Regions from separate parts of the Massilia sp. UBA6681 genome, predicted to be linked through region 1. Evidence: predicted binding sites of a transcription regulator. Region 1 holds the regulator's gene; each other region holds the start of a gene.

Region 1 (7,877 bases):
CGTGACGATTTTCGATTACCTGGTCTTGTTCGTTCTGGTATCGTCGGTCATCATTTCCACCCTGCGCGGGCTGGTCAAGGAGATCCTGTCGCTGCTGGGCTGGATCGTGGCCTTCGTGGTGGCGAACGCCTACGGGGCGACACTGGCGCCGATGTTGCCCGAGTTGCTTCCCGGCGAGACCGCGCGCCTGATCATGGCCTTCGTGCTGCTGTTCCTCGGCGTGCGCATCCTGATGGGCCTGCTGTCGCTGGCGATCGGGGCCCTGATCACGGCCACCGGCCTGAGCCTCGCGGACCGCGGCCTGGGTGGATTATTTGGATTGGCGCGCGGCATTGTAATCGTGCTGGCCGCCGTCATATTGTGTGGGATGACGTCCATCCCGCAACAGGATTTCTGGAGGAACGCGCTGCTCTCGCCGATGGCGGAAACCGGAGCGCGCACCGTCAAACCATTTCTCCCTGCTGCCCTGGCGCAGCACGTGAACTACTAATCTTTCGTAATCAGCAATCCAGTTTTAGGAGCGCACCATGTGTGGCATCGTCGGCGTCGTCTCGAACAATCCCGTCAACCAGCTTCTGTATGACGCCTTGCTGCTGCTGCAGCATCGCGGCCAGGACGCGGCGGGTATTGCAACCAATCACAGCAGCATGTTCTCGATGTACAAGGCCAATGGCCTGGTGCGCGACGTGTTCCGTACTCGTAACATGCGTACGCTGCAGGGTAATACCGGTATCGGCCACTGCCGCTATCCGACCGCCGGTTCCTCGAGCGAGGAAGAAGCGCAGCCCTTCTACGTCAACGCCCCGTTCGGCATCACCCTGGCCCACAACGGCAACCTGACCAACCAGGCCCAGCTCAAGGAAGAGCTGTTCAAGAACGACCGCCGCCACATCAACACCGACTCCGATTCGGAAGTGCTGCTGAACGTGCTGGCCCACGAGATCCAGGAAGCGGCCGACGGCTACAACCTGGACACCGACGCCATCTTCAAGGCGGTGGCCGCGGTGCACCGCCGCGTGCGCGGGGCGTACGCCGTGGTGGCGCAGATCGCCGGCCACGGCATGCTGTCCTTCCGCGACCCGTTCGGCATCCGTCCGCTGTGCCTGGGCGTGAACGAGGGCGAGCACGGCCTTGAGTACCTGGTGGCGAGCGAATCGGTGGCGCTGGAAGGCCTGGGCTTCCGCTTCGTGCGCGACATCGCGCCGGGCGAAGCGGTGTTCATCACCAACGACGGCCAGCTGCACGAGCGTCAATGCGCCGAGAATCCGTCGCTGAATCCCTGCGCTTTCGAATACGTGTACCTGGCCCGTCCGGACTCGGTGATCGACGGCGCCTCGGTCTACGCGACCCGCCTGCGCATGGGCGAATACCTGGCCGACAAGATCCGCAAGGAGATCCCGGTCGACGAGATCGACGTCGTGATGCCGATCCCGGATTCCTCGCGTCCGGCCGCGATCCAGCTGGCCCTGAAGCTCGGCGTCGAGTACCGCGAAGGCTTCATCAAGAACCGCTACATCGGCCGCACCTTCATCATGCCGGGCCAGAACATGCGCAAGAAGTCGGTGCGCCAGAAGCTCAACGCGATCGCCTCCGAATTCAAGGACAAGAACGTGCTGCTGGTCGACGATTCGATCGTGCGCGGCACCACCAGCCGCGAAATCGTGCAGATGGCGCGCGACGCCGGCGCCCGCAAGGTGTTCTTCGCCTCGGCCGCGCCGCCGGTGCTGTACCCGAACGTGTACGGCATCGACATGCCGACTCGCGACGAGCTGATCGCCCATGGCCGCACCAATGAGGAGATCTGCGCGGAGATCACCGCCGACCGCCTGGTCTACCAGGACGTCGATGCGCTCAAGAAGGCGATCTCGGACGTCAATCCGGCGCTGAAGAATTTCGAGGCCTCCTGCTTCGACGGCGTCTACGTGACCGGCGACGTGACGCCGGAATACCTGGATCGCCAGGAATCCGCGCGCCACAAGGGCGGCAGCAAGGGCGTCGAGGATGCGGCCACCAACCAGCTCAATCTCAACCGTCCGGCCACGGCGGAGTAAGACCATGAGCGAGCAGAAGTACGGTTTCACCACCACCATCCTGCACAACGACCGCAGGAAAAGCATCGAGCAGGGCTCGCTGCACAAGCCCGTGCATACCTCGGTGGCCTTCGGCTACAACGATGCGCGCCAGCTGGCCTCGGTCTTCCAGGGCAAGGAACCGGGCTTCCGCTACGGCCGCCAGGGCAACCCGACCGTTAGCGCGCTCGAAGACAAGATCAGCAAGATGGAAGACGGCGTCGGCACGATCTGTTTCGCGACCGGCATGGGCGCCATCGGCGCGCTGTTCCAGGGCCTGCTGAGGGCGGGCGACCATATCGTCTCCTCGTCCTTCCTGTTCGGGAACACCAACAGCCTGTGGCAGACGGTGGCAGCCCAGGGCGTGGCGGTGGACTTCGTCGATGCCACCGAGGTCGCCAACGTGGAAGCAGTGCTCCGGCCCGATACCCGCATGGTGTTCGTCGAGACCATCGCCAACCCGCGCACCCAGGTGGCGGACCTGGCGCGCATCGGCCAGCTGTGCCGCGAACGCGGCATCCTGTACGTGGTCGACAACACCATGACCACGCCCTGGCTGTTCCGCCCGAAGGCGGTGGGGGCGGGCCTGGTGGTCAATTCGCTGACCAAGTCGATCGGCGGCCACGGCATCGCGCTGGGCGGCGCCCTGACCGACACCGGCCTGTTCGACTGGAGCGCCTATCCGCATATCGCGGCCAACTTCCGCAAGCAGCCGCTAGCTGCCCAGGGCCTGGCCCAGCTGCGCGCCAAGGCCCTGCGCGACTTCGGTGCGGCCCTCGGGCCGGAAGCGGCGCACCACATCGCAGTGGGCGCCGAGACGCTGGCGCTGCGCATGGAACGCACCAGCGCGAATGCGCTGGCGCTGGCGCAGATGCTGGAGCTTGATGAGCGCGTGGCGGCTGTGCACTACCCGGGACTGGCCTCGCATCCGCAGAACGGCATTACGCAGGAGCTGTTCCGGGCCGGCGGTTCGCTGATGAGCTTCGAGCTGCTTGATAGTATCGACCCCTTCGACTACCTGAACCGCCTGAAGCTCGGCATCCCGGCCAGCAACCTGGGCGACACCCGCACCCTGGTGATCCCGGTGGCGCACACGATCTTCTTCGAGATGGGCGCGGAGCGGCGCGCCAGCATGGGCATCGCCGAGTCCCTGATCCGCGTCTCGGTGGGCATCGAGGATACCGAGGACCTGCTGGCGGACTTCCGCCAGGCGCTCGAGGCGTAAGCAGAATCGGCAGCCCTGGGCTGCCGATTTTGTTTCAGCGGTTGAGCAGGGCGGCACATTGCCGCTATCATGGGATTTCCTTTTACCTCAGCCATCTGCCCATGAAGACCAAGCTGTTCCTTGCATCCCTGCTGCTGTGCGGCGCCGCCTTTGCCGGCGAGCTGGAAGACGCCAATGCCCTGTTCGAGAAGAAGGACTACGCGGGCGCGATGAAGATCTACACCAAGCTGGCCAATGCCGGCAATCCGGCCGCGCAGCAGGCGCTGGGCCAAATGTATTTCTACGGCGAAGCAGGGGAGGTGGACGAAGCCAGGGCTGTCGATCTGTTCAAGAAATCCGCCGCCAAGGGCAACAAGGTCGCGATCGCCTCGCTCGAGCTGATCGAGCAGCGCGTCAAGCGCCGCAAGGACATCGATTACTGGATCAAGGGCTACGACGGCGAAGACCTGAAGTCGGGCGAGTTCCGCTGCACCGCGCCGCGCATTCCCGCGATGTCGAAGGTCAATGCCGACATCGACCGCATCAGCGCGGCCGTGCAGACGTGGCAGGAGTGCTACAACAAGTACGTCACCAACCTGAACGCGTCGCTGCCGCTGACCAAGCGCGTCCCGAGCGACATCCAGAAGCTGATGAACAAGGAGGAGATGGAGAAATCGAATGCCTACCTGGCCCAGCTGCAGGAAAACCTGACCGAGGAAGCGAAGGTGGGTTCGAAGCTGGTGCTGGCGGACTACGCCGCATGGCGCTCGGCGACCGATGCCTATGTGACCGAGCACAACCAGATGGTGAAATCCGCCAAGAAGGATTCCCACTGGGCGGACAAGAAGATTCAATAAGCCGCCGCGCAAGCCGGCGGCTTGGTGGGCGCAGGCTTAATGCCAGCTGCGCATCAGGCCGACGGCCAGGCCTTCCAGCGCGAACTCGTCTTCCGGGTTCACCTGGATGACCTTGAAGTCCGGATTCTCCGGCAACAGCTCGACCAGGTTGCCGGTCTTGCGGTAGCGCTTGACCGTGACTTCTTCGCCGAGGCGGGCCACCACGATCTGGCCGTTCTTGGCGCTGTCGATCTTCTTGACGGCCAGGAAGTCGCCGTCGCAGATGCCGGCATCGCGCATCGACCAGCCCTTGACCTTCAGCAGGAAGTCGGGGCGCGCCGAGAACATGGCGGCGTCCACGGAGTAGGTGGCTTCGACGTGTTCCTGGGCCAGGATCGGCGAACCGGCGGCCACGCGGCCGACCAGCGGCAGCGACATCATGAGGGCCGCAGGCACCATCGGGACCTGTTCGACGGAGGCGCCGACCAGGCGGATGCCGCGCGAGGTGCCCGGCGAAATCTCGATGGCGCCCTTGCGCGCCAGGGCCTGCAGGTGTTCTTCGGCCGCATTGGCCGATTTGAAACCCAGCTCGGCCGCGATTTCGGCGCGGGTCGGCGGGAAGCCGGTGTTTTCGATCGCTTCCTTGATCAGGTTAAGGATCTGTTCTTGCCTTGCAGTGAGCTTGAGCATGGGTGTTTTACGGCATTAGTTGTAAGAGCAGACTGTATTTTTGTACAGTATTCTGATATGCGCAAGGGCAAACACGGGAAAACTGTAAAAAATTTGTGCAGTGCGTCCGCATTCGTGGCGCCGATGCCTGCTTTTGGCCGCCATTTGCCGGGCTGCTCCATGCCATGGGTTCCCATCCGCCGGCTTTTCAGGCTATAATCGAAGGCTTTCCCTTCCCACACTCGTCTTGACGCCGAGGTGGGCATTTGTTTAAACGTCCTCAAGGAGTGTTGCATGCGTCATTATGAAATCGTTTTTATCGTCCACCCGGACCAGAGCGAACAAGTTCCGGCGATGATCGAGCGTTACAAGACCACGGTGACCAGCCGCGGCGGTAACATCCATCGCGTGGAAGACTGGGGCCGTCGCCAGATGGCTTACCAGATCCAGAAGCTGCCGAAGGCTCACTACATCTGCATGAACATCGAGTGCGACAACGAGACCCTGGTCGAGCTGGAAACCGCATTCAAGTTCAACGATGCCGTCCTGCGTCACCTGACCGTCAAGATGAAGAAGGCCGAAACCGCACCGTCGCCGATGATGAAGTCGGTCCAGCGCGAAGACGCAGCCAAGAGCCACCGCGCAGAAGCAGCAGCCGCTGCTCCGGCCGCCGCTGCCTAAGTTTTTTCTCGGGAATTCGTAGAACGCAGTGAACCGGTTCCAGCTCATCGCGACCATCGCGGAGCGAGACGTACTGCGTTTCACCCCGGCCGGCGTCCCCATCGTGGGCGCGATCCTGATGCACGATTCGCAGCAGGTCGAGGCCGGAGTGGCAAGGCAGGTCGCGTTTGAAATCCCTGCGCTCGGCGCGGGCGAGATTTCAGGCAGGCTGGAAAGCGCCGAGCTCGGCGCCGCCTACCGCTTCGAAGGATTCCTCGCACGGAAAAACCGCAACAGCAAAGCCTTGGTGTTTCACATCATTGATTTCAGTGCCGCGTAACAGTACTCGGCCTATTTAGATTACAGATACAGGAGCCTCAAAATGGCATTCGGTAAAAAGTTCGACAAAAACAAAGCTAAAGAAAAAATGAAGCGCAAGCAGCAGAACCCGCTGTTCAAGCGCAAGAAGTTCTGCCGCTTCACCGCCGCAGGCGTGGAACAGGTGGACTACAAGGACGTCGACACCCTGAAGGACTTCGTCCAGGAAAACGGCAAGATCATGCCGGCACGTCTGACCGGTACCAAGGCGCACTACCAGCGCCAGGTCGACACCGCCATCAAGCGCGCACGCTACCTCGCGCTGCTGCCGTACACCGACCTGCACAACGCTTAAATCGCGGCACGTCAGCTAGATATCCTGGAGAAAAAATATGCAAGTTATTCTGCTCGAAAAAGTCGTCAACGTCGGTAACCTGGGCGACGTCGTCAAAGTCAAGGACGGTTACGCACGTAACTTCCTGATCCCGCAAAAAATGGCACGCCGCGCTACCCAGGCCGCCGTGGCCGAGTTCGAAACCAAGCGCGCCGAACTGGAAAAAGCAGCAGCTGAGAAGCTGTCGGCTGCCCAGGCGCAAGGCGACAAGCTGAGCGGCATGACCGTCACCATCGCCCAGAAGGCGGGCGTGGACGGACGTCTGTTCGGTTCGGTCACCAACTTCGACATCGCCGAAGCCCTGAGCAAGCAAGGTTTCCCGGTCGAGAAGTCGCAGGTTCGCATGCCGACCGGTCCGCTGAAGACCACCGGCGAATTCCCGGTCTCCGTCGCGCTGCACACCGACGTCGTCTCGGAAATCACCATCGCCGTCGTCGGCGAAGCTGCCTAAGCATAACGACAGGCAACTGTTGTTTTAATGAAAAAGCCGGGTTCGCCCGGCTTTTTTTATACCCGGAAATCTCGCCAATTATGTCAGCCGTGTGACCGGAAACGGTATAATGCCCGCCATGAATTCCCCATCCGATCCGCAAGTCGATTCCCTGCGCATCCCGCCGCATTCCATCGAAGCAGAACAGTCCGTCATCGGCGGCCTGCTGCGCGATAACGCAGCCTGGGACCGCATTGCCGACTTCATGCACGCAGAGGATTTCTACCGCTACGACCACCGCATCATCTTCGAACAGATGATCCGCCTGATCAACGCCGGCAAGCCGGCGGACGTGATCACGGTCTACGAAGCCTGCAACATGCTGGGCAAGGCCGAGGAGGTGGGCGGCCTGCAGTACCTGAACGCGATGGCGCAGAACACGCCGTCGGCGGCGAATATCCGCCGCTACGCCGAGATCGTGCGCGACCGCGGCATCCTGCGTAACCTGATCACGGTCGCCGACGAAATCTCGGGCAACGCCTTCAACCCGCAGGGCAAGGAAGTCAAGCAGATGCTTGACGAGGCCGAATCGAAGATCTTCGCCATCGCCGAAACCGGCGCGCGAGGCCAGCAGGGCTGGAACCCGATCCAGCCGCTGCTCACGCAAGTGGTCGAGCGCATCGACGAGCTGTACTCGCGCGAGAACCAGGGCGAGATCACCGGCGTGCCGACCGGCTTCATCGACCTCGACCGTATGACCTCCGGCCTGCAGCCGGGCGACCTGGTCATCGTCGCCGGCCGTCCGTCGATGGGCAAGACCGCGTTCTCGGTCAACATCGGCGAGAACGTCGCGATCGAAGCCGGCCTGCCGGTGGCTGTTTTCTCCATGGAAATGGGCGGCGCCCAGCTGGCCATGCGTATGCTCGGCTCAGTGGGCCAGCTCGACCAGCACCGCCTGCGTACCGGCCGCCTGAACGACGAAGACTGGCCGCGCCTGACGCACGCCATTCAAAAGATGAACGACGCCCAGCTCTACATCGACGAGACGCCGGCGCTGAACCCGATCGAGATGCGCGCACGGGCACGACGCCTGGCGCGCCAGTGCGGCAAGCTGGGCCTGATCATCGTCGACTACCTGCAGCTGATGCAGGGCAGCCAGCCGGGCGACAACCGCGCGGCCGAGATCTCCGAGATCTCGCGAAGCCTGAAAGGCCTGGCGAAAGAGCTGCATTGCCCCGTCATCGCACTGTCCCAGCTGAACCGCTCGCTGGAACAGCGACCCAATAAACGACCCGTC
Region 2 (7,877 bases), on a different contig from region 1:
AGGATACGGTAGAAGCGTTCGAACACGTTGGCGCGCTCGCTCGGCGCGATGCCGGGACCGGTGTCCTCGACCTCGAGCAGGGCGTGTTCTCCGTCGCGGCGCACGCGCACCGTCACGCTGCCCCCCTGCGGGGTGTAGCGCAACGCGTTGTCGATCAGGTTCGACAGCAGTTCGCGCAGCATCAGCGCGTTGCCGGCGATATGCAGGGTTTCGTGCGCGGGCGCATCGGGAGATTCGTAGCCGAGGTCGATGCCATGCGCGAACGAGGCCTGCACCCAGTCCTGCACGGTGGCGCGGGCCAACTGGGCCAGGTCGATTTCCTCGAAAGCGAGGCCGGCATGCGGCTGGTTCTCGGCGCGGGCGAGGGCCAGCAGCTGGTTGACCAGGCGCGTGGCCGATTCCGAGCTCTTGGCCAGCTGCTCGAGCGAGCGGTGGATCTCGCCCGGGTCGACCTGGCGCAATGCGAGCTCGGACTGCATGCGCATGCCGGCCAGCGGGGTCTTCATCTGGTGCGCGGCGTCGGCGATGAAGCGCTTCTGCATCTCGACGGTCTGGGCCAGGCGCTCGAGCATGTCGTTGAAGGAGCCGACCAGCGGCGAGATCTCTTCCGGCACCTGGCGCGGGTCGATCGGCGACAGGTCGTCCTGCGGGCGCGCGCGGATGCGCTCCTGCAGCTCGGCCAGCGGGGACAGGCCGCGCGACAGCGCGAACCAGACCAGCGCCAGGATCACCGGCAGGATGATGAACTGGGGCAGGATCACGCCCTTGATGATCTCGTTGGCCAGGTGGGCGCGCTTGTCGAGGGTTTCGGCGACCTGCACCAGGGCCAGGCTGGGGGGCGTGCCCGCCGGACGGGCGCGCAGCGGATCGAGGTTGACCCAGGAGTAGGCGACGCGTACCGGCGTGCCGTGGATGTTGTCATTGCGGAAGAGCACGGCGCCGCCATGGGCGCCTTCCTCGAGCATGCCCTTGCGCGGGCGCGGCAGGTCGCGGTCGCCGTCGAGGTGGGCGCCGTCCGGCCCGCTGATCTGGAAGTAGACGCTGTCGACGTCGTCGGCGCGCAGCACGTCGGTCGCGCTGCCGGGCAGCTGCACCTCGGGCCGGCCGGCCACCGTGCGGATCTGCTGCGACAGCACGGTGACGCGGTCTTCCAGCGCGTCGTCGAAAGGCTGGTTGGCGATCGACTTGGCCACCAGGTAGGTGATCGCGATGCTCATCGGCCACAACAGCAGCAGCGGGGCCAGCATCCAGTCGAGGATCTCGCCGAACAGCGAATGGCGGATGTTCTCGTCGGGCTCGGGATTGGGTGGGATCCAGGGCTGGTACTGGCCCGCCTGGAAGGGCGCGAACGGGTCCTGCCCCGCGCTTGGCGGCTTGTCGGCAAGGCCGCGTTCGTGCTCGTTCACTTGTTCTCTTGGACCGGGGCGCGCGGGGCGTCTGAGTATTTCTCGAGGCAGTAGCCAAGGCCGCGCACGGTGGCGATGCGCACGCCGCCGACCTCGATTTTCTTGCGCAGGCGGTGCACGTAGACCTCGATGGCGTTGTTCGAGACTTCCTCGCCCCATTCGCACAGGTGGTCGACCAGCTGCTCCTTGGAGACCAGGCGCCCGGTGCGCGCCAGCAGCACTTCCAGCAGGCCGAGCTCGCGCGCCGACAGGTCGAGCATCTGGTCGTTGATGTAGGCGCTGCGGCCGACCTGGTCGTACACCAGCGGGCCGTGGCGCACCACGGCGGGGCCGCCGCCGGCGCCGCGGCGGGTGAGGGCGCGCACCCGCGCCTCCAGCTCGGACAGGGCGAAAGGCTTGGCCATGTAGTCGTCGGCGCCGAGGTCGAGACCCTCGACGCGCTGCTCGACCGAGTCGGCGGCGGTGAGGATCAGCACCGGCAGCAGCGAGGAACGCGCGCGCAGGCGGCGCAGCACTTCCAGGCCGGACAGCTTGGGCAGGCCGAGGTCGAGGATCAGGAGGTCGAACTCCTGGGTGGACAATGCCGTATCGGCATCCTGGCCGTTCTTGACGCAATCGATGGCATAGCCGGACTGGCGCAGGGAACGCGTTAGCCCATCGGCAAGTACGCTATCATCTTCGGCGAGCAGAATTCGCATGGGGCTACCTCAGTATTCGTTAGACCTTTGACAGGCCCTATTGTGTTTGATTTATCGCAACAATGCGAGTCTTACGGATAACAACACGGCGACTTTTTTCGCTTGCCTAAACCACTGGATTTATATACAGTAGTGGCTTGATTTCGCTTGTTCAAACCACTGAGTTTTTATACAGTAGTGACCTTGATTTGCGTGGTAGCGCCCCTACCTTGCCTACTCCACAGCTGAAAGTACACCATGGACGACAAAAAAACCGCAGTAAACGCCGCTGAAAAGGGCAAGGCGCTGGCCGCCGCCCTGGCGCAAATTGAAAAGCAGTTCGGCAAGGGCTCGGTGATGCGCATGGACACCAGCGCACCGGTCGAGGAAGTCCAGACTGTTTCCACCGGCTCGCTGGGCCTGGACATCGCGCTGGGCGTCGGTGGCCTGCCGCGCGGCCGTATCGTCGAGATCTACGGTCCGGAATCGTCGGGTAAAACCACCCTGACGCTGCAGACCATCGCCCAGATGCAGAAACTGGGCGGCACCTGCGCCTTCATCGACGCCGAGCACGCGCTCGACGTGACCTACGCGCAGAAACTGGGCATCAACCTGGGCGAGCTCTTGATCTCGCAGCCGGACACCGGCGAGCAAGCCCTCGAAATCACCGACGCGCTGGTGCGTTCGGGCTCGGTCGACCTGGTGGTCATCGACTCGGTGGCGGCACTGACCCCGCGCGCCGAAATCGAAGGCGACATGGGCGACTCGCTCCCGGGCCTGCAGGCGCGACTGATGTCGCAGGCGCTGCGCAAGCTGACCGGCTCGATCAACCGTACCAATACCCTGGTCATCTTCATCAACCAGATCCGTATGAAGATCGGCGTGATGTTCGGCAGCCCGGAAACCACCACCGGCGGTAACGCGCTGAAGTTCTACGCCTCCGTGCGCATGGACATCCGCCGTACCGGCTCGATCAAGTCGGGCGACGAAGTGATCGGTAACGAAACCAAGGTCAAGGTCGTCAAGAACAAGATCGCGCCGCCGTTCAAGGAAGCCCACTTCGACATCCTGTACGGAGAAGGCACCTCGCGCGAAGGCGAAATCCTGGACCTGGGCGCCGACAACAAGATCGTCGAGAAGTCGGGTTCGTGGTACAGCTATAACGGCGAACGCATCGGCCAGGGCAAGGACAACGCCCGCCAGTTCCTGAAAGACCGTCCGGCACTGGCACGCGAAATCGAGAACAAGGTCCGTGCTGCGCTGGGCGTGCGCGAACTGCCGCCGGTCCTTGCTGCTGTCGAAGACAGCGGCAAGGACAAGCTGAAGGCAGTCGGCGAGTAATCGCCGGTTCGCGGAAGTAGTCGATGCCGGCACCCCAGCTGAGCCTCAAGGCGCGCGCGTTGCGTTATCTCTCGATGCGCGAGCACAGCCGGCTCGAGCTGGGGCGCAAGCTGGCCCGTTATGCCGAGGAGGGCGATGACGTGGAAGCCCTCCTGGATTTCCTTGAGAAGAACAACTGGCTGTCGCAGGAGCGTTTTGCCGAATCCCTGATCAACAGGAAGGCAAGCCGCTTCGGCAACAGCCGCGTGATGGCCGAGCTGCAAAGCCACGGCGTCAACGGCGAAGCGCTGGACGAGATCAAGGCCGCGCTCGCCGACAGCGAAACCGCACGCGCCACCGAAGTCTGGCGGCGCAAGTTCGGCACCGTCGCCGCCGATGCGGCTGAGCGTGCCAAGCAGATGCGTTTCATGCTGCAGCGTGGTTTCTCCCAACGCGCTGCACGGATCGCAATGCAGGGCGCTCCCGACGACGACGAGCTGTAAACAGGCTGGAGTTCGAGCCTGTTGCCCTGACGAGCCGGCCTGGCCCCAGGCTTGCTCTGACGATATGCCAGGCGTGGCCGCAGGCCTGATGTATCACCCTCGATCATTGCGCTTCTTCTATATAGAAGCATGCTCCGGCGCCAGCGTGGAGCGTCATCCCCGATATGCCCAGGCATATTCCTCAACGGACGATGGCGCTGCACGCTGGCGCTGTGCGTTTACGGAGCCTGTGCGGCGCGCCGCTGTCGAGATTGGTCTTGCCAACCCGCCAGACCCGTCCAGCCAAAGTAATATTGACGGCTCAGCAAGAAACCCGTCCGATCTTGCCTGCAGTGCAGCAAAAAGGCCGCTGTTGCAGTGCAACCGCCAACGCCGTGTGCTAAACTTTCACGGTTTAAGCAGCGCCGCATGAGCGGTTGTTGTCGTAGAAGCTACGGCAACGTGCATGAAGCACACTGGCTGCACCACTAACCGCCGCGTAAGCGGCATTGGTTTTTATGCCCCTGTCTCCTCCCGTATCGCGCTCGCTCCGGCATACGCGCGCCATCACCGTCGAAGCCTATGCGCGCGACGATGGCCTGTGGGATCTGGACGCCAGTATCCGCGACGTCAAAACCCGTGACATTTCGCTGCCTTCCGGTGATCGACCGGGCGGCATGCCTGTACACGACCTCAAGCTGCGCGTCACCATCGACCGCAAGCTGACCATCGTGGACGCCGAAGCCGCGTCCGATTCCGTTCCGTATCCCGGTTTTTGCGAGACCATCGGCCCTGCTTACAAAAAGCTGGTCGGCCTGTCGCTCATGAACCACTTCCGGCTGCACCTGAAAGACCGCCTGTCCGGCGTGCTCGGCTGCACCCACCTGACCGAATTGGCCCAGGTGCTGCCTACCGCAGCGCTGCAGGCCTACGCCGACGACGTGTTCGACGATCGCGGCGGCGCCGACGCAGATGCGAATAAAAGCGCGGCCGAACGGCCTTTCGAGCTCGACCGTTGCCATGCGCTGCGCAGCGACGGACCGGCCGTGGCCACCTACTATCCCCGCTGGTCGATCAAAGCCGTGTCGGGTTAGGATTCGCTGTTTGTCATTTTGTAATTCAACCGTATTACTCATTCAGTACATAGATAAGAAGGGAAGCCAGCATGAAAATCCATGAGTATCAGGGCAAAGAAATCCTCCGAAAATTCGGAGTGACCGTTCCGCGCGGCATTCCGTGCATGAACGTGGAAGAGGCCGTGAAGGCAGCTGAAGAGCTGGGCGGCCCGGTCTGGGTCGTCAAGGCGCAGATCCACGCAGGCGGCCGCGGCAAGGGTGGCGGCGTCAAGGTTGCCAAGTCGCTGGAACAGGTCAAGGAATACGCCGACCAGATCATGGGCATGCAGCTGATCACGCACCAGACCAGCCCGGAAGGCCAGAAAGTCCGCCGCCTGCTGATCGAAGAAGGCGCTGACATCAAGAAGGAACTGTACGTTTCCCTGGTGACCGACCGCGTCACCCAGAAGGTCGTGCTGATGGCCTCGTCGGAAGGCGGCATGGACATCGAAGAAGTCGCGCACAGCAACCCGGAAAAGATCCACAACGTCGTGATCGAACCGTCGGTCGGCCTGACCGATGAGCAGGCCGACGACGTCGCCCGCAAGATCGGCGTGCCGGAAGCGTCGATCGTCGACGCGCGCACCAACCTGCAAGGCCTGTACAAGGCCTACTGGGAAACCGACGCATCGCTGGCTGAAATCAACCCGCTGATCCTGACCGGTTCGGGCAAGGTCATCGCCCTGGACGCGAAGTTCAACTTCGACTCGAACGCCCTGTTCCGTCACCCGGAAATCGTCGCCTACCGCGACCTGGACGAAGAAGATCCGGCTGAAGTCGAAGCATCGAAGTTCGACCTGGCCTACATCTCGCTGGACGGCAACATCGGCTGCCTGGTGAACGGCGCCGGCCTGGCCATGGCCACCATGGACACCATCAAGCTGTTCGGCGGCGAGCCGGCCAACTTCCTGGACGTGGGCGGCGGTGCGACCGCAGAAAAGGTCACCGAAGCATTCAAGATCATGCTGAAGAACCCGGGCCTGAAAGCCATCCTGGTCAACATCTTCGGCGGCATCATGCGCTGCGACGTGATCGCCGAAGGCGTCATCACCGCATCGAAGGCCGTGTCGCTGCAAGTGCCGCTGGTCGTCCGCATGAAGGGCACTAACGAAGACCTGGGCAAGAAGATGCTGGCCGATTCGGGCCTGCCGATCATCTCCGCCGACACCATGGAAGACGCAGCGAAGCAGGTCGTTGCCGCTGCCGCTGGCCAAGCCTAATTCGCGAAGGAAATAAAAATGTCGATTCTGATTAACAAAGACACCAAAGTCATCACCCAAGGTATCACCGGCAAGACCGGCCAGTTCCACACCCGCATGTGCCGCGACTACGCGAACGGCCGTGAAGCCTTTGTGGCAGGCGTGAACCCGAAGAAAGCCGGCGAAGATTTCGAAGGCATCCCGATCTACGCATCGGTCAAGGAAGCCAAGTCGGAAACCGGCGCCACCGTGTCGGTGATCTACGTTCCGCCGGCAGGCGCAGCCGCCGCCATCTGGGAAGCCGTTGAAGCCGAGCTGGACCTGGCAATCTGCATCACGGAAGGCATCCCTGTCCGTGACATGATGGAAGTCAAGGATCGCATGGCCAAGGCCGGCTCCAAGACCCTGCTGCTGGGCCCGAACTGCCCAGGCCTGATCACCCCGGACGAGATCAAGATCGGCATCATGCCGGGTCACATCCACAAGAAGGGCCGTATCGGCGTCGTGTCGCGCTCGGGCACCCTGACCTATGAAGCAGTCGGCCAGCTGACCGCCCTGGGCCTGGGCCAGTCGTCGGCAGTCGGCATCGGCGGCGACCCGATCAACGGTCTGAAGCACATCGACGTGATGCGCATGTTCAACGACGATCCTGACACCGACGCGGTCATCATGATCGGTGAGATCGGCGGCCCGGACGAGGCGAACGCTGCTCAGTGGATCAAGGACAACATGAAGAAGCCGGTCGTCGGCTTCATCGCTGGCGTCACCGCGCCTCCGGGCAAGCGCATGGGCCACGCCGGCGCGCTGATCTCGGGCGGCGCCGACACCGCGCAAGCCAAGCTGGAAATCATGGAAGCCTGCGGCATCAAGGTCACCAAGAACCCGTCGGAAATGGCGCGCCTGCTGAAGGCCATGCTGTAATCTGACCAGTTCACGGTCGACGAGGACGGGGAGCGCGAGCTCCCCGTTTTTTTTACCACTCGGTAAATTTTTGGCATGCCATGACCAACGCGTTTGGTATGCATGACAAATTACGTTCCATAAACTGTTCAGCTGACAAAAATTGCTGAGCTCAAGTGACAAATTTTGTCACCGCTCAAGCCAAAACCTGTCCTGGCACGGCGTTTCCTTATCTCCCTGCTAATAAAATCAGCATTTTTCGGGCTGGCACACGCCTTGCATATAGGAAAGCGTGGCAACAAGCAGTAACCCAATTACCCGAAACACCACCCTGGAGAGATAGAAATGAACATCAAGCAAATGCAAACCAAGAAAGCTGAAGGCGGTTTCACCCTGATCGAACTGATGATCGTCGTCGCGATCATCGGTATCCTGGCTGCCGTGGCGATCCCGGCCTACCAGGACTACATCGCCAAGTCGAAGGCTGCTGCTGCCTACGCTGACATCGCCGCAGGCAAGACCGGTTTCGAAATGGCCGTCGTCGAAGGTATGCCTTCGGATGCTGACGGCGAGGACTACCTCAAAAAAGCTGGCCTGTCCGCCGCGACCGGTAACTGCAGCGGGATCGTTGCTGCTGCACCAGGCGCCAACACCGCTGTCCTGACCTGCACCATTAATAACCCGGGCCGTATCGGCGACGCACCGACCATCGCGCTGCATCGCTCGACCAGCGGCATCTACACCTGCGTGACCAGCGGATTCCCAGCGGACGACACCA
Region 3 (7,877 bases), on a different contig from region 1:
CTTCCTATACTGCTCTCTCCAAACGAATTTGTCCGAGGAGAGAGCAATGAACGAGCAGCGTCCTATCCTGACCACGCGCCAGGGCCATCCGGTCCGCGATAACCAGTCGCTGCGCTCGGTGGGCGAACGTGGTCCGGCCACGCTCGAGAATTACCAGTTCATCGAAAAGATCACCCACTTCGACCGCGAGCGCATCCCGGAGCGCGTGGTGCATGCGCGCGGCACCGGCGCCCACGGCTACTTCGAGCCCTACGGCACCATCGGCGGCGAGCCGGCCAGCAAGTACACGCGTGCCCGCGTGCTCAACGAACTCGGTGTCCAGACCCCGATCTTCGTGCGCTTCTCGACCGTGATCGGCGCCAAGGAGTCGCCCGAGACGGCGCGCGATCCGCGCGGCTTCGCCATCAAGTTCAAGACCGTGGACGGCAACTGGGACCTGGTGGGCAACAACCTGAAGGTCTTCTTCATCCGCGACGCGATCAAGTTCCCGGACATGATCCACGCCTTCAAGCCCGATCCGGTCACCAACCAGCAGGAGCCGTGGCGCTTCTACGACTTCATCTGCAGCCATCCGGAAGCGCTGCACATGATTACCTGGGTCAAGAGCCCGTGGGGCATCCCGGCCACTTATCGCGAGATGGAAGGCTCGGGCGTGAACACCTACAAGTTCGTCAACGACCAGGGCGTGGCCCACCTGGTGAAGTTCCACTTCCAGCCCAAGCAGGGCGTGCGCAACCTCACGGCGCAACAGGCCGCCGAGATCCAGGCCCACGACACCAGCCATGCCACGCGCGACCTGTACGAGGCGATCGAGCGCGGCGAGTTCCCGGAATGGGAATTCTGCGTGCAGATCATGAGCGACAGCGAGCATCCGGAACTCGACTTCGACCCGCTGGACGACACCAAGCGCTGGCCGGAAGACCAGTTCCCGCTGCTGCCGCTGGGACGCATCGTGCTGAACAAGAACCCGGATAACGTGTTCGCCGAGACCGAGCAGGCGGCCTTCGGCACCGGTGTGCTGGTGGACGGCATCGACTTCTCGGACGACAAGATGCTGCAGGGCCGCACCCTGTCCTATTCCGACACCCAGCGCTACCGGGTGGGCCCGAACTACCTGCAGCTGCCGATCAACCAGCCGCAGGAAGGCGCGGCGGCGCGCACCAACCAGCGCGACGGCCAGATGACCTATTACGTGGACGGCCGCGGCGAGGACAAGCACATCAACTACGAGCCGAGCCTGATGGGCGGCTACAGCGAAGCGCCGAAGCCGGAGAAGGAATACAACCAGTATGTGGAGGGCCACCTGGGCCGCTACCAGACCACCCGCACGATGGACGACTACGCGCAGGCGGGGGCGCGCTACCGCACGTTCGAGGACTGGGAGCGCGACGACCTGGTCAACAACGTGGGTGGCGACCTGAAGAAGTGCCCGGCGCCGATCCAGCTGCGCATGGTGTGGCACCTGTGGCACTGCGACGAGGATTACGGCCGCCGCGTGGCCGAGGTGGCGGGCGTCGACCTGGAACAGGCCAAGGCCTTGCCACCGCTGCCGGGCAAGCCGGCGCCGCACCAGAACCGTTCGGGGCCGACCTACTCGAGCGGCAAGCCGGAACAGGGGGATGAGCCGTCGACCAGCGAGGAGATGGCCGGAGCGAAATAAGCAGTGCATCAGATCATGCACTGTTTGAACGCATGGGCGGGAGACCCGCCCACCCTACGGGTATCGCTGTTCGTAGGGTGGGAGGCTCGTGATCTGGTCCACAGGACCAGATCACCCCACGCGGTGATAGCTAACGCATGCGTACCTGCGCACGCACCGCTAAACGAGATTACGCCTTGGCTTCGCCGCCCAGCGCCTCGACGACGTCCGCCATCAGCTTGGCCAGTTCGCCGGTCATCAGCGTGATGTCGTTGTCGAAGCGCTCATCGTCGCTATAGGTGACCGCTTCGCCTTCCTTGATCACGTCCAGCGGCTTGACGCCCTTGATCGCCAGCGACTCGGTCAGCACGAAGCTGATGCGGTCGTTCCAGGTCATGGCCAGGCGGGTGCACTGCTTGCCGGCGGCGATGTGGCGGCGGATGTCGTCCGGTTCCAGCGTGTGCTTCACGTAGCGCACGGCGGCGCGGCTTTCGCCGGTGGCGCGCAGTTCGGTGTCCTGGTCGATGGTGAAGCCGTAGGGCGCTTCGTCCGCTTCCAGCCAGCCGGTCATCACGGCCACCGGCGAACGCTGCACGCGCAGCGATTCGAGCGGCATGCGGTCCACCGCCTTGAGCAGCAGCTTGATGACGTCGTCCGCCTTCGACGGGCTGGCGGCATCGACCACGAGCCAGCCGTTGACCGGGTCGATCCAGACCCAGACGTTGCTGCGGATCGAGAAGGCGCGCGGCAGCAGTTCGTCGGCCACGCGTTCCTTCAGTTCCTTCATTGCCTTCTTGCCCGGCGGGAAGCCCTGCTGCTCTTCCAGCTCGGCGGCCTTGGCCTTGGCGACCTGGTTGATGACCGAGCTCGGCAGCAGCTTCTTCTCGGTGCCCAGCATCATCAGCATCTGCTTGTTGACGACGTGGACCAGCTTGCCGTTGCCGCGTGGCGAATCCCAGCCCTGGCGCAGCAGTTCATTGCTGCTCGCGGGCGTGAAAGCCTGCGACTGCAGGGCTTCTTCCATCTGTTCGGGGTTGAATGCCCACGGGGCGGGCAGGCGATAAATCTGGAGATTCTTGAACCACATACGCTGTTATCCGATTGTTTCAGTATTTCAAGGGAACGACATTCTACGCTGCTCAGCGGAAATTGCGGCTGGCAGCACGGGGAAAAAATTAATCTGTTGACGAGTCACCAACAGCCTCGACGATCGCGGCCGGCAGCGCGTCGTCGAACAGGCGCAGCTGCTCGACCGTTTCGGTATCGCTCAGGCGCACGCCGACACCCAGCAGGCGCACCGGGCGGCTATGGCGGGCCCAGCCGGTTTCCATCAAGCGCGCGTAGGTCGGGATATGTGGCGCATAGCCAACACACTCGACCGTGGTCTGCTGGAAGTCCGAGAACTTGATCTTCACAAACAGCTTGTTGATGAATTTTTCGGCACCGTTGCGCTTGATGCGGGCCAGCAGGTGCTCGTACAGGTCGGGCAGCAGCCGCAGGCAGGCGTCCAGGTTCGGCACGTCCGGCGTGTAGGTTTCTTCGGTGCTGATCGACTTGCGCTCGCGCGAGGTGTTCACCGCGCGCTCGTCGATGCCGCGGCACAGTTTGTAGAGCCGGTAGCCGAAGCTGCCGAAGTGCTCGGTCAGCCGCTCGATGCTCCAGTGGCGCATGTCGGCGCAGGTCTGCAGGCCGAGCCGGTGCATCTTCTCGGCCGTCACCTTGCCCACGCCGTACAGCTTCTTGACCGGCAGCGCGGCAACAAAAGCATCCACCTCTTCCGGGCGCACCAGGAACAGTCCGTCGGGCTTGTTCCAGTCGCTGGCGATCTTGGCCACGAACTTGTTCGGCGCCACCCCAGCCGAGGCGGTGATGCCGACGGTGTCAAAAATGCGGCGCCGGATCTCCTGCGCGATCAGGGTGGCGCTGCCCTTGCAGTGCGGCGAGTCGCTGACGTCGAGGTAGGCTTCGTCGAGCGAGAGCGGCTCCACCAGTTCGGTGTAGTCGCGGTAGATGTCCATGATCTGGGTTGATGCGATGCGGTATTTTTCCATCGCCGGCGGAATCACCAGGAGCTGGGGGCACAGTTTCATGGCCTGGGCGGTGGCCATGGCCGAATGGATGCCGTAGCGGCGCGCCTCGTAGTTGCAGGTGGCGATCACGCCGCGCTGGTCGGGACGGCCGCCGACCGCGAGCGGACGCCCGCGCAGCGACGGGTCGTCGCGCATCTCGACCGATGCGTAGAAACAGTCGCAATCGCAATGGATGATTTTACGGAGCGGAGAATTCACATGGACGACGGCAGGTGACGGCAGGGCCGACTACTGTTATTCCATACAGTATCCGTTTTTTCTTGCAAGACGTCAAAAAAAGAACGCGCGGCATGCCGCGCGTTCCCGGATGAAGACGGCGCAGGGGAGCGCGCCGCCTCGTCCTGACCCTTACCAGGTAAGCTTCAGGGTGTACTTGCCGCTGGTCGAACCGGTGCCGCCGCTGTAGTACACGACACGCACGTAACGGCTCGCGGTGGTGGTGCCGGTGTTGGCCGAGCTCACGCTGTCGACCGCGCCGGTACCGTTCTCGCTACGGCTGAGCAGGGTACCCGAGCTGTTGTACACGTACAGGTCGTAGTCCGAGGTCGAGTTCGGGGTCATGCTCGCGCTCAGGGTCTTGCCTGCCGGCAGATCGACACGGAAGTAATCCGTATCGGTCGAGCTCGACAACGTGGCGTTCACCGTGGTGCCGCTGGTCGAGACCAGGTTGGCGGTGCCCAGCGTGTTGTTCGACTCGGTCTCGTTGATGACCGTCCCGCTCGGCGGGGTGGTGCCGCCGATCGCCGCATTCACCGCCGCGGTCGCGTCGACGATGCCGGTACCGCAGCCCGAGCAGGTCGCCGGGAAGGCGCGTGCGGTCGACTTCAGCATGCTTTCCACCTGGTCCGGGGTCAGGGTCGACTTGGCCGCGAACATCAGCGCCGCCACGCCGGCCACGTGCGGGGTCGCCATCGAGGTGCCCTGATAGCCTGCGTAGTTGTCCGATCCCGGAGTCGACGAGCCCGAGTTCAGGGTCGAGATCACGCTGTAGCTGCCGTCGCCGCCCGGGGCCGCGACGTCGACCAGGGTGCCGTAGTTCGAGTAGGAAGCACGGCCGCCGGTCTTGCCGGTGGCTGCCACGGCGATGACGCCCGAGCAGTTCGCCGGGCTGGCGTTGCTGACGTTCATATTGTCGTTGCCGGCCGCCACGACCACGACCGAGCCGCGCGAACGGGCGCCGTTGATCGCGGTCTGGGTAGTGGCGTCGCAGGCGCCGCTGCCGCCCAGCGACAGGTTCAGCACCTTCGCCTTGTTGGCGTTGGCCGGCACGCCGGTCACGGTGCCGCCCGAGGACCAGGTGATCGCGTCGGCGATGTCCGAGGTGTAGCCGCCGCACTTGCCGAGCACGCGCACCGGCACCAGCTTGGCGTTGTACGCCACGCCGGCCACGCCCAGGCTGTTGTTGGTCTTGGCGGCAACCGTGCCGGCCACGTGGGTGCCGTGCCAGCTCGAGCCCGATGCCGGCGAGCCGGCGTAGCATTCTCCTGCCGCAACCCAGTCGCCCGGGTCGCTCGCATCGCTGTCGCGGCCGTTGCCGTCGTTGCCGATGGTGGCGCTGCTGATGAAGTCATAGCCGGCCAGGAACTGGCCGCTCAGGTCGGCGTGCGGGCGGTAGCCGGTGTCGATCACGGCCACGACCACCCCTAGGCCGGTCGACTTGTCCCAGGCGGTCGGCAGGCGCAGGCCGCCGGTGGCGTCGGTGTAGTGCCACTGCTGGGCGTAGTACGGGTCGTTGGCGGTCGCCATGTGGGTCATGATGCGGTCCGGCTCGGCGTATTCGATGTCCGGGTCGCGCGCCATCATCTCGGCAGCCAGTTTTTCGACTTCCTGCAGGTGCTTGCGGCCATTGAGCTTGAACACATGGGCGCCGGTCGAGATGGCATGGCTTTCGCTGACCAGCATGCCGAACTCCTGGCCTGCTCGCGCCAGCTTGGCCTTGCGGTCGGCCTTGACTTCGGCGGCGCGGGCCAGGCCCTTGGCTGCGGGCGCCGAGTCCTTGTACTTCACGATGATACGGTCTGTCTCCAGGATGAACTTCTGCTCGGCTGCGCCAGCCGTGGCTGCCACGAACGCGAGCGAGATTGCAGCGCACATCTTCAACATTGCAGGATGAATCGAATGCGATTGCTTCATGTTTCTTCCTTATTGTGTGTTTTCCGTCAAGCGAGGACCCTCGCCTGTGTCATTGATTTCCGGTCATTGCCGGTGCCGTCTGAATGCGGCGAAAAGCAGCGTAATACGAAAGGAAAAGCCTGTGCGTGACAATTGGAGACAATTTCGGCGTATTAACAACACTCCGGCTAACCCATGCTTTAGAAACATGTTTTCTTCGGCGAAACGTTAAAATAGGCAAATATCGTATGCCACAATTGTGTTGACATATCTCAAAAACCTTTCCTTTTAGATAAGGTAAAGGAGCCCATATTGTTTGGGCTTAAAGACAAATAAAAAGGCCGCGCTGGGCGCGGCCTTCCAGTTCAAACCGGTGGAGGTGCCAGGGCAGTTACAGCACGTCGGTTTCGATGACGATGGCGCGAAAGTCGTTGACGTTGGTACGGGTAGGGCCGGTGACGATCAGCTGGCCGAGAGCGGCGAAAAAGCCGTAGCCGTCGTTGTCCGCCAGGTGCGCGCGCGCATCGCGTCCCTGGGAGCGCGCCCGCGCCAGCGTACCGGGCGCGAGCCAGGCGCCGGCATTGTCTTCGGTGCCGTCGATGCCGTCGGTGTCGGCGGCGAGCGCGTGCACGCCCGGCAGGCCGTCGAGGGCGACGCCGAGCGCCAGCAGGAATTCGGCATTGCGCCCGCCCCTGCCCTGGCCGCGCACGGTGACGCTGGTTTCGCCGCCCGAGAGGAGCACGCAGGGCGCGTCCAGCGGCTGGCCATGCTGCACGACCTGGCGCGCAATGCTGGCATGCACCAGCGCCACCTCGCGCGCCTCCCCTTCCATGCTCGACGACAGGATCAGCGGCGCATAACCGGCCGCGCGCGCGGCGCTTGCCGCGGCATCGAGCGATTGCTGGGCGGTGACGATGACATGGGTGGCGTTGCGCGCCAGGCGCGGATCGCCCGGCAGCGGCGCCGCCAGTTGCGCATCCATCAGCACCGTGCGCACGGCGCCTGATACAGGAATCCGGTACTTCTCGAGGATGGCGAGCGCGTCCAGGCCGGTGCTGCCGTCGGGCACGGTAGGACCCGAGGCCACCACGGCCGGATCGTCACCCGGCACGTCCGACACCACCAGGGTCACCACGCGCGCCGGGTAGCAGGCCAGCGCCAGCCGTCCGCCCTTGATGGCGGACAGGTGCCGGCGCACGCGATTGATCTCGCCGATCGGCGCACCACAGCGCAGCAGCTCCCGGTTCAGCGTGCGCTTTTCCTCGAAGCTGATGCCGGGCGCGGGCAGCGACATCAGTGCGGAGCCGCCGCCGGACACCAGGCACAGCACCAGGTCATCCGGCCCCAGCCCGGCGGCGGCTTCCAGCATGCGGCGGGCCGCGTCCTCGCCGGCTGCGTCCGGCACCGGGTGGCCGGCTTCGATGACCTCGATGTGGCGGGTCGGCGCGCCGTGGCCGTAGCGCGTGACCACCAGTCCCTCAAGCGGTCCCTGCCAGTGGCGCTCGACCGCCTCGGCCATGCGCGCGGCCGCCTTGCCGGCGCCGAGCACCAGGGTGCGCCCCTTGGGCGGCGGCGGCAGGTGCGGCGCGACCAGGTGGTAGGGATCGGCGGCAGCCATGGCGGCGTCGAACAGGTGCTGCAACAAGGGGTGGGCGGTGGGCATGGCGGTTCTCATCGGAGCGAAGCATGATATTTACACAAAAGCGCCGGGATCGTGAAAATGGCGCCCATCCTCCAGAAGTTGTCGATTTTTTTCGAAAAGCCTTGCACACCTTGAATTCCAGCCTCTATAATTCGGGCCTCTTCGGACGCAATGACAAGCGTCAGACAGAAACCTCTGAATAGAGAAGCCGGGCGCTTAGCTCAGTTGGTAGAGCGGATCCCTTACAAGGATTAGGTCGGGAGTTCGAGCCTCTCAGCGCCCACCAAGCACATTCAGCAGGTTGATCGAAGTACTGATCAGAGTAAACGGAGCGGTAGTTCAGTTGGTTAGAATACCGGCCTGTCACGCCGGGGGTCGCGGGTTCGAGCCCCGT

The links. The regulator LexA, encoded in region 1, represses DNA repair genes until DNA is damaged. The targets are predictions, from matches to a motif close to ACTGTATNNNNATACAGT.
Region 2: a site for LexA is predicted at 2,218-2,235, ahead of recA (recombinase RecA). Genes of this name have one in related genera too.
Region 3: a site for LexA is predicted at 3,960-3,977, ahead of dinB (DNA polymerase IV). Genes of this name have one in related genera too.

What each region holds. Positions count from the first base shown of each region.
Region 1 is NZ_DKJX01000127.1:27,662-35,538, reverse strand. Features, by position in the region: gene B2R83_RS23525 (CvpA family protein) at 2-490, shown strand; gene purF (amidophosphoribosyltransferase) at 528-2,051, shown strand; gene B2R83_RS23515 (cystathionine gamma-synthase family protein) at 2,056-3,294, shown strand; gene B2R83_RS23510 (tetratricopeptide repeat protein) at 3,396-4,130, shown strand; gene lexA (transcriptional repressor LexA) at 4,167-4,799, opposite strand; gene rpsF (30S ribosomal protein S6) at 5,073-5,459, shown strand; gene priB (primosomal replication protein N) at 5,488-5,778, shown strand; gene rpsR (30S ribosomal protein S18) at 5,821-6,111, shown strand; gene rplI (50S ribosomal protein L9) at 6,149-6,601, shown strand; gene B2R83_RS23480 (replicative DNA helicase) at 6,720-7,877, shown strand, end outside.
Region 2 is NZ_DKJX01000057.1:62,030-69,906, forward strand. Features, by position in the region: gene B2R83_RS09840 (sensor histidine kinase) at 1-1,406, opposite strand, end outside; gene B2R83_RS09845 (response regulator transcription factor) at 1,403-2,104, opposite strand; gene recA (recombinase RecA) at 2,342-3,424, shown strand; gene recX (recombination regulator RecX) at 3,448-3,906, shown strand; gene B2R83_RS09860 (DUF2889 domain-containing protein) at 4,404-4,979, shown strand; gene sucC (ADP-forming succinate--CoA ligase subunit beta) at 5,051-6,220, shown strand; gene sucD (succinate--CoA ligase subunit alpha) at 6,239-7,120, shown strand; gene B2R83_RS09875 (pilin) at 7,445-7,877, shown strand, end outside.
Region 3 is NZ_DKJX01000081.1:40,458-48,334, forward strand. Features, by position in the region: gene B2R83_RS13755 (catalase) at 47-1,660, shown strand; gene B2R83_RS13760 (recombination-associated protein RdgC) at 1,830-2,726, opposite strand; gene dinB (DNA polymerase IV) at 2,815-3,906, opposite strand; gene B2R83_RS13770 (S8 family serine peptidase) at 4,078-5,862, opposite strand; gene B2R83_RS13775 (glycerate kinase type-2 family protein) at 6,233-7,504, opposite strand; tRNA gene B2R83_RS13780 (tRNA-Val) at 7,694-7,769, shown strand; tRNA gene B2R83_RS13785 (tRNA-Asp) at 7,812-7,877, shown strand, end outside.